Regions from separate parts of the Myxococcus faecalis genome, predicted to be linked through region 2. Evidence: riboswitches for the same ligand, from Rfam matches in the RefSeq annotation. Region 2 holds a riboswitch; each other region holds the start of a gene.

Region 1 (4,204 bases), 5.0 Mb from region 2:
CGTGTAGAGCGGAATCGACGGTCCCAGGCCCACGCCCACCAGGACCATCTTCACCGTGACCTCCGTCTGCGTCGACGTGGGCGTCAGCGTGAACCCCATCACCGTGAAGCCCACCATCAACACCACCAGCGAGCCCAGCATCAGCCCCTTGTACCGGCCGATGCGCGACACCAGCTGACCGCTGAGGATGTTGCCCGCCACCACGCCCAACGTCAGCGGCGTCAACGTCAGCCCCGCGTGCGTGGCCGACAGCCCCACCACGTTCACCATGAACAGCGGCAGGAACACCACGCCCGACAGGAACACCGCGCCGATGACGAACACCGCCGCGTTCCCCAGCGCGAACGTCCGGTCCTGGAACAGCTTCAGGTCCAGCAGCGGCTCCTGCGCGCGCCTCTCCTCGCGCAGGAACAACACCGTCCCCGCCGCCGCGAGCGCGAACAACCCCAGCACCTGCCACGAACCCCACGCCCAGCCGCCACCGTGCGCCACCTGCTCCGCGCCACGCCCCAGGCTGAGCGCGAGCAGGAGCGGCACCACCGCCAGCGCCAGCAGCACCGCGCCCGTCACATCCAGCCTCCCGCGCGAGGCCCCCGGAGGCTTGAGCGCCGGCATGCGCGAGAGCACGAGCGCGAGCGCCACCGCGCCCACCGGCAGGTTGATGAAGAACACCCAGTGCCACCCCAGCCGGTCCGTGATGAAGCCTCCCGCCAGCGGCCCCACCACGCTCGACAGGCCGAACATCGCGCCGAACAGGCCCTGGTACTTGCCTCGCTCGCGCGGCGGATAGAGGTCCGCCACCACCGACAGCGACGCGGTGAAGAGCGCCGCGCTGCCCACCCCCTGCACCGCGCGGTACAGGATGAGCGTCAGCGTCGAGCGCGACACGCCGCACAGGAAGCTGCCCAGCAGGAACACGACGATTCCCGCCGCCAGCACAATGCGCCGGCCCAGCAGGTCCGACAGCTTCCCCCACACGGGCACCATCATCGTCGACGCGACCAGGTACGACGTCGTCAGCCACGGATAGAGCGCGGGGGAGATGCCCAGGTCCGCCTGGATGGAGGGACCCGCCGTGGCGACAATCGTCTGGTCCAGCGCCGCGAGCAGCAGCCCGAGCAGCGCGCCCGACATCGTGAACACCCTCTGTGCACGGGTGAACGTGAAGGGCGCGGCGGCGGTGTTCGCGGCGGACGGAGCCATGGTCTGGAGGCGTCCTCCGACGCGGAGCGCCACCGATGAAGGTGACGCCTGCGCGCGGGATGCGCCAGCGCTCATGCACGGCAGGTTGCTCGTCGAACATCCCCGCGCACCGGCAGACGTCACGTCCCCGCGCGTCGAGCGCGCACCGGCGCTTCGCTTGACAGTCCGAAGAGGCGAACAGTACATACCGCCCCATGTTGGTGCTCGGACCTCGGTCCGAGCTTAAAAGGGAACCCGGTTCGAATCCGGGGCTGCCCCGCAGCGGTAAGTGAGAACGAGCCTCGTCATCCGCACTGGTTCCCCTGGGGAGCTGGGAAGCGACGAGTCGTAGGAAGCCGGCCCCCAAGGCCGAAGCGCTCACGAGCCCGAAGACCTGCCCGCATCCGACCGTGGGAGAAATCCACGGACGGTTTCGACCTGGAGCCGCGTGGGACGGCCGGAAGGTTCGAGCGGCGCTCGTGCCTCGACGGGCCCTCACGCACGCTCGACTTCTCCGACCTCCATCCCCCGTGTCTCCAGTCGCCCGTGGGGGCGAAGGTCGGTCCGTGGGCTCCAGTCGGGGCCTGGTGTGCGCTCACGCGCGCATCGTGACTGCCCTTCTTCCACGCGGGAGCCCTGTCGGGCGACCTCCGGTCGTCCGCGCTGCGTGGAGGACGGACGATGCGGGACGAAGCCAGGCACACGGTGCGCTACCCCCAGGGGAACGTGCTGCTGCGCAATCTCGCGCGCGACTTCCCCGTGGTGACGCACGGCCAGGGCGTCCACCTCTTCGACGCGAGCGGCAAGCGCTACCTCGACGCCTCCGCCGGTGCGCTCGTGGCCAGCGTGGGTCACGGCAACCGCGAGGTGGCGGACCGCATCCATGAGCAGCTGCTGCGCGTCGCCTACGTCAACGGCACCCACTTCACCACCGACGTCACCGAGGCGCTCGCCACGCGCCTGTGCGCCCTCGCGCCCCAGGGGCTCACGCGCGCCGCGTTCCTCGGCTCGGGCTCCGAGGCGGTGGAGGCCGCGGTGAAGTTCGTCCGCCAGCTCTGGGTCGAGCGCGGCCAGCCCCAGCGCGGCAAGGTCATCGCGCGCGTGCCCGGCTACCACGGCAACACGCTGTACGCGCTCTCGCTGTCGGGGCGGCCCCACTACAAGACCTTCTTCGGCCCCCTGCTGGCGGAGGTCGTCACCACGCCCGCGCCGTACCCGTACCGCTCCGGGCTGGAGGACTACGCGCGCGACGGCGCCGAGCACTACGCGCGGCTGCTCGAGGAGACGATTCGCCGCGAGGGCCCGGACACCATCGCCGCCTTCATCGCGGAGCCCGTCATCGGCTCGTCCGCGGGCGCGTCGCCTCCACCGCCCGGGTACTTCGAGCGCGTGAGCGCCGTGTGCCGCGAGTACGGCATCCTCACCATCGCCGACGAGGTCATGTGCGGCTGCGGGCGCACCGGCCGCTTCTTCGCCAGCGACCTGTTCCACTTCACCCCGGACGTGCTGGTGCTCGGCAAGGGCATCAGCGGGGGCTACGCGCCCTTGAGCGCGCTGCTCATCCGCGAGGAGCACCTGGAGGAGCTGTGCCGGGGCTCGGGCGGCTTCATGCACGCGCAGACGTACCTCCAGGCGCCCGCGATGACGGCGGCGGGGCTGGCGGTGCTCGACTACTACGAGCGGCACGACCTGGTGGCCCACGCCGGGCGCGTGGGCGCGCACCTCCAGCGCCGCCTGCGTGAGGCGCTGGGCGCGCTGCCACATGTCGGCTCCGTGCAGGGCGTGGGGCTGATGGCCGGCATCGAGCTGGTCGAGGACACCGCGAGCAAGCGCCCCTTCCCACGCGCGCGCAAGGTCATCGAGCGACTGCTGTCGGCGCTGTTCGAGCGGGGGCTGGTCCTCTGGTCCAACACGGGCCACGCGGACGGGACGAACGGGGACCTGCTCATGGTCGGTCCTCCGTTGGTCATCACCGAGGCGGAGGTCGACGAACTGGTCGACACGCTCGCCCGCGGCATCCACCACTTCTTCCAGGAGGCGTCATGAGTTTCCGCATCACCTACTCGGTGCTGGAGGCGGACCTGTCCGCGCTGCACGCGCAGTTCGACGAGGCGCTCGCCGCCGTGCGCTCGACGCTGGGCGGAGAGCTGCCGTCGTGGCTCGGCGGCGAGGCGTTCCGGAGTGGAGACCTGCTTCAGAGCCGCAACCCCGCGCGGCCGGACGAGCTTCTCGTGTCCGTCCACCGCACGCCCGTGGCCGAGGTGGACCGCGTGGTGCGCGTGGCGCGCGAGGCCCAGCGCGGCTGGGGCGCGACGCCGTGGCAGGAGCGCGTGCGCATCCTCCGCCGCGCCGCGGACCTCATCTCCGAGCGGCGCATGGAGCTGTCCGCGCGCATGACGCTGGAGGTGGGCAAGAGCCGGCTCGAGTCGCTCGGTGACGTGGAGGAGTCGGCGGACCTGCTGCGCTACTACGCGGGTCAGCTCGAGCAGGCGGAGGGCTACTCGCGGCCCATGGCGCGCTTGTCCCCCAACGAGGACACGCGCAGCGTGCTGCGGCCCTACGGCGTCTTCGTCATCATCTCGCCGTTCAACTTCCCGCTCGCGCTCGCGGCGGGGATGAGCGGCGGCGCGCTGCTCGGCGGCAACAGCGTCATCCTCAAGCCCAGCGAGGAGACGCCCTGGTGCGCGGAGGGCCTGTACCAGGCGCTCGTCGACGCGGGCCTGCCTCCGGGCGTCTTCCAGGTCGCGCACGGCGAGGGCGAGGCGGTGGGCGCGGCGCTGGTGCGCCACCCCGGCATCGACGGCGTGTCCTTCACCGGCAGCAAGGCGGTGGGCATGGAGCTGCACCGGCGGATGTCCACGGGCCGCGTGCGGCCGTGCCTCCTGGAGCTGGGCGGGAAGAACCCCGCCATCGTCTGTCGCGACGCGGACCTGGAGGCCGCCATCGAGGGTTGCTTCCGCTCCGCCTTCGGCATGTCCGGTCAGAAGTGCAGCGCCCTGTCGCGCATCTATGTTCACGAGTC
Region 2 (4,204 bases):
GACGTCGTTCGAGTACGCGCGGCCCACCGTGGCCGGGAAGCGCTCCAGCCGGTGACGCGTGTGGACGGAGTCACCCTCCAACACCTCCAGGAAGATCACTTCGTCCACGACAGCCCCTCCAGGTAGCGGCGCGCCAGCTTGCGCGCGTTGTCCGCCGTGAAGCCGCCCAGCGTGAGGCTGGTGTCCACCCCGCTGGTGCTGGCGTTGAGCGCGGCGGCGCGCAGCACCAGGTCATAGAGCCCCGGGAAGCGCTTGTACGCGCGCAGGCACATGGCCGCGCGCACGGGCAGCCCGCCCACGTCCACGAACTCGGAGGTGCACCGGAAGTTGGTGACGTCCTCGCGCGAGGCCTCCACCGTGTCCGGGTCCTGCGAGAACAGCGCGGTGTAGAGCGCGGAGAAGCGCAGCGCGCCCAGCTCCTGGCTGGAGGCCTGCTGATGCAGGAAGGCCACCACGCCGGTGCGGTGCCGCGAGGACAGGTAGATGTCCTCCTCGGACGAGCACTGGTAGTTCGTCACGGTGTACGGCACCTCCGGGTCATGCGGCGTGTCGCCCCAGCACTTGAGGAAGGGAATCCACCGCCCCGGGACGTGGTAGCTGCCCAGGGCCTGCTTCGGCAGCGAGGCCGCGAGCATCTGCTCGGTGAGCCGCTGCTGGTTCTCGATGAGCTGCGCGCGCACCGTCTCCAGCAGCGCGGGCGTCGCGTCCGGCGCCATCTTCAGCGCCCGGCCGAGCAGCGTCCTCGCGCGGTGCACCGGCACCAGGAAGCCCAGCTGGTTGCCCATGGTGGCCACGTTGACGCCCACCACGGTGCCCTGCCCCGTCAGCGTCGGGCCGCCGCTCATGCCCGGGTTGATGGCGCCGCTGAAGTGCAGGCGCTCGTAGAGCGAGTCCTGGATGAAGCCGTTGTACGTGCCCTCGACGATGGTGGTGCCCAGGTCATGGGGGTTGCCCATGGCGAACAGGCGCGCGCCCTGGGGCGGCTCGCGGTCCTCCAGGACGAAGTAGTCCTTCACCGATTCATCCATGCGGATGACGGCCAGGTCGTGCACCACGTCCACGTCCACCAGGCGCGCGGGCACGGGCTCCCCGCCGGTGCGCAGCACGAGCTGCGCGGTGTAGTCCTCCGGGTGGAGCACCACGTCGGAGACCACGTGGTAGTTGGTGATGGCGTACCCGTCGCCCGAGACGAAGAAGGCGGAGCCGATGGAGGAGCGCGTGCCCGAGCGGCGCTCGATGATGCGCACCTGGGCGACGCGGTTCTGGATGCGCTGGAAGAGTTCGTGGGTGGCCGGGGGCAACACGGCCGGAGGCGGCTCGGGCGCGGGAGCGGGCACGACGTCGGGTTGGCTTCGGACGGCGGAGGGCGCGCCCGGTTCGGATGGGGCGACGGCCGGCGCCTGCCCCAGCACGGCGACGAGGAGGAAGACGAACATGGATGCGGCGCACGCTATCCCAGCGCCGCGCGCGCGGGGGTACCGAGTGGCGGGGCATGAGGCCTCCGGTGCGCTCGTCGACCCACCTGCCCTGTTGGCGACGCGCCGGGCAGCGGGTAGGGTCCGCCCCGCCCGAGGTGCCTCGTGGGGGTCCACGAGGTTTAGCAAGGGAATCCGGTGTGAATCCGGAGCTGCCCCGCAGCGGTCAGTGGGAACGAACGCCGTCGAACGCACTGGTCCTCGGCAGACGAGGGCTGGGAAGGGGCGGCGCCTAGGACGCCAGCACGCGCCGCGATGAGGGGCGGGTGGTGGGAGGCCCACGGAGCCCGAAAACCTGCCTCGAGCCCATCTGGGACGCGGACAGCGCCCCGGGTGGCGCTTCGCCCCCGGCCTTCGCGGGAAGGTCAGGCCATCCCTCGCGGCCCACCGCCGCCCTCGGAGGTCTTCATGTCCGGGGAGGCCCGTGGGCCAGGAGTCCGTCCATGAGTCACATGCAGCCGTCCCTCCCCTCCTCCGCCACCGAGACGCGGATGGTGGACATGGTGTTCCCGGATCAGACCAACCACTACGGCACCCTCTTCGGAGGTCAGGCCCTGAGGTGGATGGACATGTCCGCGTTCATCACCGCCAGCCGCTACACGCGCCGCACCGTGGTCACCGCGTCCAGCGAGCGCGTGGACTTCCACATGCCCGTGCAGCAGGGGCAGCTCGTGGAGCTGGTCAGCCGCGTGACGGCGACGGGCCGCACCTCCGTCACCGTGGACGTGGAGATGTTCGCCGAGGACCTGCTCACGGGCGCGCGGGAGCTGTGCACGCGCGGGCGCTTCGTGCTCGTGGCGCTGGATGAGCACCGCAAGCCCACCGCCGTGCCCCCGCTCTTGCCCGAGCCGGGTGCGCAGTGACGTGAAGCCCTGAAACGCAATCCGCGCCGGGGCCGGCTCCTCGGGCTCCGGCGCGCACTCCAGCAGATGGCATCACGCGGGGACCCGCCCGCCTCCGAGGCGGCCCGCTCGCGGCGCCGCCCAGGGCGCCACCGGGGATTCATTCGTGCGCGAGCCGCGCGGTCGTCACGACTCGGAGGCCATCCGCCCCGCGCGCCCCCGGCGCCACGCCGCGTATGACGCCACCAGCGCACCGGCCAGCGCCCCCGCGAGCGCGCCCAACAAGCGCCGGGGAACCACGCCAGGCGTCGTCGTCGGCTCCAGGCGGAACGTCTCCAGCGAGGCTCGGACGCTCGGCGCCAGCACCTCCCAGCGCACCGCGGGCGCGCTGACGACGACCACCGCGTGCCGCCCCTCGGACGCGAGCCCCGCCACCAGCACCGTGCGCGTCTGCCCCGCGTCCCGCAGCGTCCCCAGCACCTCCACGCGCGGCGCATCGCCTCCAATCCGGTCCACGCGCTCCGGCGACAGCACCACCCCCAGCTCCCGCTGGAAGTGCTGCATCACCGCCGACGCGAAGTCGTCACGCTCGGACGGGCTCGCGGAGAAGCCGCGCTCCACCACCGACACCAACATCGTCGCCGCCTCCGGGCCCTCGCCATCCGCGAGCGCCGCGGACAAGGACCTCGGCGTCTCCGCGTCCAACGTCACCGCCCCCGCCACCGAGCCCGTGTACGGCTCCCACCGCACCATGTGGAAGCCCTCGGGCGGACGCAGCACGTAGCCGTCGCGCCGCAGCTCGGTCCCGAGCGCGCCCGACAGCAACAACCACCCGCCTGCCACCCACGAGAGGCTCACACCGCGCAGCATAGGCCCCCCGAGCCCCGGACGCGGCCACTCACGCGCCAGGCCGCATGAACCCATGGATACCCAGAAGACACGGCTTCACGGGCATGAGGCCCACCGGCCCGGCTCACCGTGAAGTCAGGCCCGCGCGCCTTCGTTGTGACATCCCCGTCGGGCACGGGTAACCTCGCGCCGAGATGAATCCTGCAGCCCGGGTGGAGATGGAGGCTCGCGCCGACCGAGCGCTGCGCCGTGGAGAGCTGGTCGAGGCGCTCGACCTCTATGAGGCGCTCCTCCTGGCCTTCCCGGACGACGGCGCGCTCGCCGACAAGCTCGCCAACCTCCGCGAGTCCCTCCAGCCCCTGGAGCTCCAGAAGCTGGAGGCCTCCCGACCGCCCGAGGAGCCTGAGCTCCCGCTCGGCCCCTCCTCACCCGCCCAGGAGGGTGAGCGCCTGTTCGCCCTCGGGGACTACGTGGGAGCGGCCGCCGCCTACCGCCGCGCCGTCCAGGAGCGCCCCGACAACGAGCTCTTCAAGGAGCGGTTGATCGAGGTCTACCGGATGGCGAAGGAGATGCCCCTACAATCTCCGACAGACAAGGCGCTGCCCAAGGCGCCCCAGCCCCGTCTGCAGGCCCTGCTGGACCGCGTCGCCTCTCGTCGCCGCCTCAAGCGGGACTGATGGAAGCTCGCGTTTCCACTCGGAAATCCGATCCGTGAGGTGATTCGCGCGTTGCACCCCAGCGCGGGGGCCTCCTATCATCAGGTCCGACGTCGCTGTCATGGTGGGCACTCCTGCCTCTGACACCCGCGTCCGACCCCTATGGCCCGTTCACTGAGACTCGGAGTCCTCACCGGTGGCGGAGACTGCCCCGGGCTCAACGCGCTCATCCGCGGCCTCGTCAAGCGGGGCACGCACGAGTTCGGCCACGAGTTCGTCGGCATCGAGAACGGCTACATGGGCCTGGTGGAGCCCGACCTCACGCGTCCCCTCACCGAGGAGGACACGCGCGGCATCCTCCCCAAGGGCGGCACCATCCTGG
Region 3 (4,204 bases), 4.5 Mb from region 2:
TCGCCGACAGCCACGAGAGCAGCCGCGCCTCCGCCTCCAGCTCCGCGCCCCACACCCGCGCGGCGTCGAAGTTGTACGGCCGCGCCATCATCGGCGGATACAGCTCGTACGCGATGAGGTCCTCGTAAAGCGCCGCGAAGCCGCCCGCCGTCACACTCCACCGAGGAGCCCCCGCCACCGTCGCCTGGGAGTCCCAGACCACCGCCGCGTCCGCGTAGAGCGCCCGCTCGGGCCTCAGCCCCGGATTGGGCAACAACGTCCCCTGACGGATGTACAGCTCCAGGAACGACGGCGCGCGATGCGACTGTCCCGCGTTCGCCCGAAGCCCCACGCCTCCGCCCAACGACAGCCACGCGCCGACCTTCGGCGAGAACAACCAGTAGGGCCCCACCCGCTCGAACCGCAGCGACGGCACGACGCTCAACACGTCAGCCACCAGCGCCCACTCGTCCATCACCATGACACTGCCGCGCCACCAGCTCGCGGACTGCGCGCCCTTCGCCTGGGTGACCTGCTCCCCCGACGACGCCACCGTGGCCGTCAGCGCATGCCCGCCCCCGAGCAGCGTCCGCCCCTCCACCTCCACCCCACCCACGACATGCCGCTGCGGACCTCCCGCCCCCAGCAGCCCCCCCGTCACCTCCAGGCCATCGCGACGGAAGAAGCCCCTCGCACTCGCCTGCGTCCCCAACCACCGCACGCCCAATGACAGCCGGTCCAGGTCCTGTCGCCCCGCGGACTGGGGGTTCTGTACCGTGCCCGGAATCGCGCGGTCCTCCAGCGACAGCTCGGACAGCACATCCAGCCGCGAGCCCCCCGGGAGCCGCCGCCGATACCGCAGCAGCACGCCTCCCCCCTTCGCGTCGTTGCGCGCGCGCGCCTCCGCCGTGACGGGGTTGTCCGGCACCGCGGGCAGCTCATCCAGCTCGTACGCGAAGTCCCCATCCGAGCGCCCCGCGTGCAGCAGCACCAGCGCGTTCCCGTCCAACAAAGGCCCGGTGATGGCCACGTGCCCCAGCGCCGTGTTCCAGCTCCCGTAGACCACCTCTCCACTGGCCCGCACGTGCGACGACGGCGCGCGCGTGACGATGTTCACCGCGCCGCCGAGCCCTCCCGAGCCATAGCGAGCCCCCGCGCCCCCGCGCAGCACCTCCAGTCGCTCCACCAATGCGGCCGGCACCTGCGACAGGTCCGCCATGCCGCCCGCGCCGTTGAGCGGGATTCCATCCAGGAACACCAGCACCCCGTTCGACGCCGCGCCGCGCACCACCAGGCTCTTGCTCTGCCCGTAGCCACCCGAGTCCTGCACCGCGAGCCCCACCGAGCCCACGAGCAGCTCCGCCGTGTCCCGCGCCTCGCCCGCATGCTCGCTCGCGTCGATGACGGTGATGGCGCCCGTGGGGTCGCGGCGCTCGGGGGCGTCGGGAGGCGGCGGCGCCTTGCCTCGCACCACCGTCGCGGGCACGACGACGTCGTCCGTCGCCTGCGCGCGCGCTCCGGAAGGCAGGCTGAGCGCCAGGCACACCAGGTGCCCGGCGAGGAAGGTGCGCCGCATGCTCCGCCTTCCGCTCTCTCCATCGAAGAGAGAAGGCCATCCGCACGTGCCGCCACGCGACACGTCCGCACCCTCGGGCAGGTCTCCTGGCTGATGGACTCCAGCTCCAGGCGCACGACGCGTCTGGCTGGAAGGGGGCTTCCGCCTTCCCCCGGAGCGTCCGCCTGGACACCGCCGGAGTGGCGACAACCGAAGTCCCCGGCCCTGACCTCAGGGCGGCCCATTCACAGTGGCGGGACCGCGCCGGAATCGCACCGGCTTCCCTCTTGAAAGCCCGACATGGGCACCCAAGGGCGCACCCCTTCTAGGAGCTGACTACCAGCGCGTCAAGCGCACCCGGGACGACACCTCGCACGCGCGCGCGTAGGACTCGAAGGCGCTCGCCTGCAGGAACACCACCTGCGCGCCCCCCAGTCGCAGCGAGGCCTGGCTGAACAGCGGCGTCGAGCGCCCCGGTACAATCAGCACCCCCTCCACGAAGGTGCCGCCGTGGCTCTCCAGGTCCGTCACGCTCCACACCTCGGTGTGCGGTTCCGGACGGAAGCGCGCGTGCTGTCGCGACACGGTGGGCTCGGGCAGGACGATGTCGCACTCGGGGCTGCGGCCCACCATCACCTCCGGCCCTCGGCCAGGGAAGCGCGGACACAGCTCGAACACCACGGGCTCCACGACTCGCGATGGAATCGGCACCTTCAGCGTCGGCGGCTCCGCCTGCGCCACGGAGCGCGGACGGCTCGGCATGGAGTCCCACACCAGAACGGGCCACCCGACCTCCCGCAGCAGGGCTTCGCGGTCCTCCTGGAGCCGGGACATCAGCGCGGACAGACGGTGGAGCACGACGAGCCCTCCAGGCCGGGAAGGTGTGCACGCAAACCTGTGCACGCCCCCTCGCCCTGTCCACCCCCCTTGCGTCACTCCACGGTTCCGCAGGCGCTCGCCAGCGAGAGGATGTCGGAGTCGTAGTGCAACGCCAGCGTGCCGGACGACTCGATGTGGCGCACGAAGACGGAGCCGAACACCTCCGCGTTGCCGCTGAGCGTCAGCGTGGCGCCGGGCGCGTAGAGGTTTCCCGCGAGCACACTGCCCGCGGAGATGCCCAGCGTCCCCGTCCCCGCGGCGTACACGCGCACCTTCGCCGGCGCGTCCACGGACCCCAGCAGGAGCTGGCCGGCCACCGTCATGTCGCCGCCCACGAACAAGTCCAGCTCCCCCGGCGGCACCACCTCCACCGAGAGCCGCTCGCCGATGACGACGCTGTCCCGCACGAAGAGCGCGGTGCGCTCGCGCACCACGAGGTTCAGCCGGCCCTGGCCCTCGATGCCCGTCAGGAAGAAGCGCCCGCACGGCAGCTCCAGCGTGCGCTCGCCGGTGAAGCCCTGCAGCGCCGAGGGCTCCAGGTCGATGACGTCGTTGTGGTTCTCGCGAGCGTGGTTGGCGATGAGCCCCTGGATGTCCACCACCGACGCGGTGTCCCCGCACGCGCACGGCGACACCGAGTCCACCGGCTCGCGCAGCACCTCGGCGGCCGTCACCGTGCCGGACATGCTGCGCTCCGCGGGCACCGCCAGCTTGCCCGCCACGCTCAGCGACGCGAGCCCCACGTCGCCGCGCACCCACGCGTCCCCCGTCACCTGCGCGGACACGTTGCCGCTGAGCGGACCGCCGCTGTACAGCCCGCCGCCCACCGACAGGCCGCGCCCCAGCAGGATGCCGTCCGCGCCGCCCGCGCTCAGCCCGCCGCCAATCGTCAGCGTGTCGTTGGCCGCGACGCCGCCGTTCGTCGCCACCGCACCGCCCTTGCCGCCCGGCACGTACTTGCCCAGCGAGCTCTTGAACGCATCCGTGGTGAGCGACGCGCTGAAGGCCAGCCGCTCGCACGAGCACAGCGCGTAGCGGAAGGCCCGCTCGGCCAGGTGCCCGCTGCACACCTTCGCGCCCGTGAGGCTGTCGCCCACCAGGAGCAGCGGCCCCGTGGACGCGCAGAAGGCGGTGTGGTCATCGGCGGGCTGCTCGCCCTCGCCCGTCGTCGGCCCGGCGTCCGACGAGGCCACCGGCCCCGCGTCGTTGCGAGGCGTCTCGATGAAGGCCACCGGGTCCTTCACCTCGCACGCGCTCCAGGCGCCCACCAACCCCAGCACGCAGAGGACCTTCGTCCCGGACTTCCACGGCGACACGTTGGCGCGACTCATCGACCTGAGACCTCCTTCAGCCGCTTCCGGGCCGCCACGGCATGGGGCGAATCGGGGTGACGCGCGACGAAGTCCTCCAACGCGCGCACCTCGCCGTCCCGGTCCCCCAGCGCGCGCAGCGCCTCGGTGACACCGTGGCTCGCCTCTTCTTCCAACAAGCCCCCGGGCCAGCCCTTCAGGGCCTCCTGGTACTGGCGCAGCGCCCCGCGCGCATCGCCCAGGTGCTCCAGCCTCAACGCGCCCGAGGCCACGCGCGCGACGTACGCGGACATGCCCTGGGGCTCGGCGCGGATGACGCGCAGGTAGAGCGCCTCGGCCGCCTTCCACTGTCCGGTGGCCCGATGCGCGTTGGCCCGGCGCAGCAGGTCCTCCGGCGCGGGCGCGGCGGACGGCGCGCTCATCCGGGGCTTCACCGGAGCGATGGGCTCCAGAGCGACCGCATCGGGCACCTCCGGCCCTG
Region 4 (4,204 bases), 4.4 Mb from region 2:
GTCTGTGACGGCGCCTGCGTGGACACGCGGAGCGACACCGCGCACTGCGGCGCCTGTGGCACCACGTGCTCCTCGGGGGAGGTCTGTCAGGACGGCGCCTGTGGTTGCCGCGCGGGCACCGAGTCCTGCAACGGCGCCTGCGTGGACACCGCGACGGATGTCGCCCACTGCGGCGCGTGTGGCTCGGCCTGTGCCGCCGGGCAGGTCTGCGAGTCCGGCACCTGTCGCGAGGGCTGCTCCGAGGGGCTGCTGCGCTGCTCCGGCGCGTGCGTGGACGGCCAGACGGACGCGCTCCACTGCGGCGCCTGCGGCAACGTGTGCCCCGACGCGCAGTCCTGCCGCTCCGGGCGTTGCACCTACGACGTCGTGGCCGCGTGCTTCACCAACGGGCAGCTCGTGGGCCTCCAGGCGGGGACGGACCAGCTCGGACCTCGCCGAGAGTTCGGCGCGGGCATCCAGGCGCTCGCGTCCTGGGATGGCTTCGTGCTCGGCGCGGACATGACCAACGGCAAGCTGCTCCAGGCGCCTGGAGGCAACCTGGGCGCGCTCGTCGAGGAGGACTCGCTGGGCGTCGTGTCCGGCTCCCCCAATGACATCCTCGTGGACCCGCCCCACGTGTACGTCATCGACTCGGTGAACAACACGCTCCAGGTGCTCCGCCGTGACGGTCCGTCCCACGGCAACGGCCTGGGCCTGCGCACCGTGGGGCAGTTGAACCTCGGCCCGAACACCAGCCCCCAGGCGCTCGCGCGCTTCGGCGACCTGCTCTACATCCCGCTCTTCGGCACCGGCAGCTCCAACTTCCAGCACGGCAACGCCGTGGCGCGCGTGGACATCTCCGACCCCACGCAGCCGCGCAAGGTGGACACGCTGTCGCTCACCGGCCTGGACCTGAAGCCCTTCGACGGCACGGGCTCCATGCCCCTGCCGTTCTCGGTGACGGCGACGCGCACCCACGTGTACGTGGCGCTCACCAACCTCAACCCCGCCAACGACTACCGCCCCAACGGGCCGGGCATGCTCGCGCGCATCGACCCCGCCACCGGCGCCGTCAGCGCCATCGACCTGGGCCAGGAGCGCTGCCTCAACGCGGGCTACGTGGAAGCCGTCGGTGACCAGCTCGTGGTCGCCTGCATCGGTGAGGCCATCTACGACACGGCCAACGGCTACCTCGCCACGTCCGTTCGCTCCACGGGGCTGGTGCTGGTGAAGAACGATGTCCCCGTGGCCTCCTACGCGCTGAATCCCGGCTGTCAGCCCGGCGCACCGGGTTGCCTGTTGTCGGTGGCCAGCCGCTTCGCCGTGTCCCGAGGCGCGGTGTACCTGGCGGACACCAACGCGGGCCGCGTCTTCGTCGTGGAGGTCGGTGATGGCACCCTCACCGAGCGCAGGGGCTCCTCCACGCCCACCGCGAAGGGCCCCGCGCTGGAGGCGTGCCCGGTGGACCCTCGACGCCCCGTGTCCAACGCCATCGACGTCACCGCGCTCCATTGACAATGCCTGTCGCCCGCCATATCCCGGCCGCGTCCTCGGTGCCGTCGTGCGAACCACGGCGGCTCTAGGGAACCCGGTGCGAATCCGGGACTGCCCCGCAGCGGTGTGCAGGAACGACCGCCGTCATTGAAGCACTGGTCCCTCACGGGACTGGGAAGCGACGGCCACTAGGTGGGCGCCCTCCGGGGCTCCCGCGCCTGCGAGTCCGAAAACCTGCCGTGGACCCGTGCCCCTTGGGCACGGACATCACCGAGGCCTCCGAGGGGAGGCGGCGGAGGCGTCAGCCCATTCACCGCGCACCGTGGGGTGCTCGGGTGCCCGCCTTCGACCGCGTCCTCCTGGAAGCCCACCCGCCCGTGGGGGCGGAGAGGGACGAGGACGCAGATGAAGACGGCTGAATCGAAGCGCGCGAAACCTTGGATGAAGTCCGCATCACTGGCCGTGGCCTCCTTCGCCGTGGCCCTGCTCGGCACCGGCTGCAACCCGGAGTGTGTCGACCCATTCGACTGCCGCGCCGACAACGGCGAGGCCCCCGCGGGGCAGCAGTGGGTCTGCGTCGACGAGCGGTGCGAGACCGAGCCTGCCCCCACCACCCCGACGCCCGACGCGGGGACGCCGGATTCGGGCACGCCCGACGCGGGCCCGCCGGACTCCGGGACGCCGGATTCTGGTACGCCGGACTCCGGCACGCCCGACGCGGGTCAGCCGGACTCGGGCACGCCCGACGCGGGTGAGCCGGATGCAGGTGCGCCGGACGCGGGTGAGCCGGATGCCGGCCCCGTGGTGGTCGACTGCGCGACGGTGCCGCTGGACCCGAAGCTGGGCACGCTCGTGCTCCAGCCGGGCTTCGTCGCCGCCGAGTCCGTGGCGCTGTCGCCGGACATCCTCGCGCTCGGTGCCTCTCCGGGTCCCACGTATGCGTTCTACGGCATCCAGGGACGGGGCAAGGACGCCGCGCTGTACTCGCTGGGCACCTGGCCCGACCTGCTGCCGGGCACCACGAAGCTCTTCGACATCATCACCCCCGCGGACCGCGAGGGCGGCGCCACGGTGTACCCGAACGGCTACGTCATCAACGACGGCCTGCGCGTCTTCACCGGCTACACGCTGGGCGCCACGGGCTCGCCGGGCAACGTCGCCGCGTATGACCTGGCCACGCCGGCCAACTCGAGCTTCGTCGTCGCGCCCAAGAACTTCTCCGCGGCGGCCTTCACGTCCGGGGAGCTGAGCGCGGTGCTCGTCAACGGCGGCGGTCTGGGCTCGGCCTCCGACCTGGCTGTCTATGGTCTCGTGACGTCCACGGACCCCATGGGCACGGTGCGCGCGGTCAACTTCCCGCAGGGTGACGTGGTGGGCAGCGGCTTCACCGCCGTGACGGACACGGGCGTCGCCGCGCTGGGCTACTTCGACCAGAACTTCGTCAACGTCCTCCACGGCGTGGCGCCCACGACGCTCGCCACCGCCATCACCAGCGGCACGCCGCTGGACCTGGGCACCCAGGCGAAGGTCGACGTGGGCAGCGACTTCAACGACGTCGCGGCCTTCGGCGGTGGCGTGGTGCTCAACCGCGGCGCCTACGCTCCCCCGGACTACGACTTCGTCGCCACCGACGTGTCCCGCTACGCGCTGTCGGTCGGCGCGAATGACGCCGTGACGGTGGGCGCGCGCGTGCCCGTGCTCACCTACGTCAACCAGTGCACCACGGTGCGGATGCTCAAGGCGCTCGGCTCCGACGTGCTCGTCGGCGTGTCCGACCGCAACGGCCGGCGCCTGGTGCGCCTCCAGGTGGCGCCGTGAGCACGCGCGCCTCCTCGTGGTTCGGTCGCGGCACCGTGCTCGCCCTGGCGCTGAGCCTGTCCGCGTGCGGTGGGGACGAGGCTCCCGTCACGGACGACGACGCGGGGCCCGGTGACTCGGGGACCGACGCGAGCCCCTCGCGGCCCGCTGACCCGTACGCCGACGAGGTGGTCGAGTACCTGCCCGGCCCCGGCGCGGGCTTCGGACAGGACCGCTTCCCGTCCATCGTCCTGGGCGCGCCGGTGGGCGGGGGGCTGGACAGCGGCTCGCTGGATGTCCTCTCGCTGGGGCAGGGTGGCTCCATCACCCTGCGCTTCACGGACCTCGCGGTGGTGGATGGCCCGGGCGTGGACCTGCTCGTCTTCGAGAACGGCTTCCTCATCGCCGGAGGCCCGCGCGCCTTCACCGAGCGGGGCCGCGTCTCGGTGAGCGACGACGGCGTGCAGTGGCACGAGTTCCCCTGCGCCCCCTCGGACGCGACGAACAACTACCCGGGCTGCGCGGGCGTGCGTCCCGTGACGGCCAACCCCGCCGCTGGCATCAGCGCCACGGACCCCGCCGTGGCCGGCGGTGACGGGTTCGACCTGGCCACCGTGGGCCTCGCCCGGGCGCGCTACGTGCGCATCGTCGACGCGGGCACCAACGGCTCGGCGGGCACCTCCGCGGGGTTCGACCTGGACGCCGTCGCCGTGGTGAACGGCGTGTCGCTGACCGCCGCGCCATGACGGACCTGGACCGCCGCGCCGCGCTCCTCACGTTGGCCCGGGGCGGCTGTGCCCTGGCCACGCTGGGCGCGGGGTGCGGCGGCGAGTGGCGGGAGGCCATCGTCCTGGCCCCTCCGCCCGAGGGCGCCTCCTGCCCCGACCTCCCCCAGCCCGGCACCGCCGCCGAGGGCTGGGTGGAGGTGCGGCTC

What was found. A riboswitch is a leader RNA that binds a small molecule or an ion and turns the genes downstream of it on or off. The one in region 2 is predicted to bind cobalamin.
Region 1: another riboswitch for cobalamin. It lies ahead of VZQ01_RS19090 (aminotransferase family protein); the one in region 2 lies ahead of VZQ01_RS42370 (acyl-CoA thioesterase).
Region 3: another riboswitch for cobalamin. It lies ahead of VZQ01_RS25210 (TonB-dependent receptor plug domain-containing protein); the one in region 2 lies ahead of VZQ01_RS42370 (acyl-CoA thioesterase).
Region 4: another riboswitch for cobalamin. It lies ahead of VZQ01_RS25220 (hypothetical protein); the one in region 2 lies ahead of VZQ01_RS42370 (acyl-CoA thioesterase).

The regions. Positions count from the first base shown of each region.
Region 1 covers NZ_CP144336.1:4,776,819-4,781,022, reverse strand. Annotated here, with positions in the region: gene VZQ01_RS19095 (MDR family MFS transporter) at 1-1,203, opposite strand, end outside; cobalamin riboswitch at 1,385-1,598, shown strand; gene VZQ01_RS19090 (aminotransferase family protein) at 1,864-3,228, shown strand; gene VZQ01_RS19085 (aldehyde dehydrogenase family protein) at 3,225-4,204, shown strand, end outside.
Region 2 covers NZ_CP144336.1:10,719,905-10,724,108, forward strand. Annotated here, with positions in the region: gene VZQ01_RS42360 (FHA domain-containing protein) at 1-108, opposite strand, end outside; gene VZQ01_RS42365 (S1C family serine protease) at 96-1,436, opposite strand; cobalamin riboswitch at 1,555-1,792, shown strand; gene VZQ01_RS42370 (acyl-CoA thioesterase) at 1,919-2,338, shown strand; gene VZQ01_RS42375 (hypothetical protein) at 2,504-3,187, opposite strand; gene VZQ01_RS42380 (hypothetical protein) at 3,361-3,843, shown strand; gene VZQ01_RS42385 (6-phosphofructokinase) at 3,985-4,204, shown strand, end outside.
Region 3 covers NZ_CP144336.1:6,267,981-6,272,184, reverse strand. Annotated here, with positions in the region: gene VZQ01_RS25210 (TonB-dependent receptor plug domain-containing protein) at 1-1,555, opposite strand, end outside; cobalamin riboswitch at 1,615-1,861, opposite strand; gene VZQ01_RS25205 (FHA domain-containing protein) at 1,871-2,392, opposite strand; gene VZQ01_RS25200 (DUF7305 domain-containing protein) at 2,467-3,744, opposite strand; gene VZQ01_RS25195 (tetratricopeptide repeat protein) at 3,741-4,204, opposite strand, start outside.
Region 4 covers NZ_CP144336.1:6,273,045-6,277,248, forward strand. Annotated here, with positions in the region: gene VZQ01_RS25215 (MXAN_6577-like cysteine-rich protein) at 1-1,494, shown strand, start outside; cobalamin riboswitch at 1,514-1,729, shown strand; gene VZQ01_RS25220 (hypothetical protein) at 1,915-3,291, shown strand; gene VZQ01_RS25225 (cell surface protein) at 3,288-4,016, shown strand; gene VZQ01_RS25230 (QcrA and Rieske domain-containing protein) at 4,013-4,204, shown strand, end outside.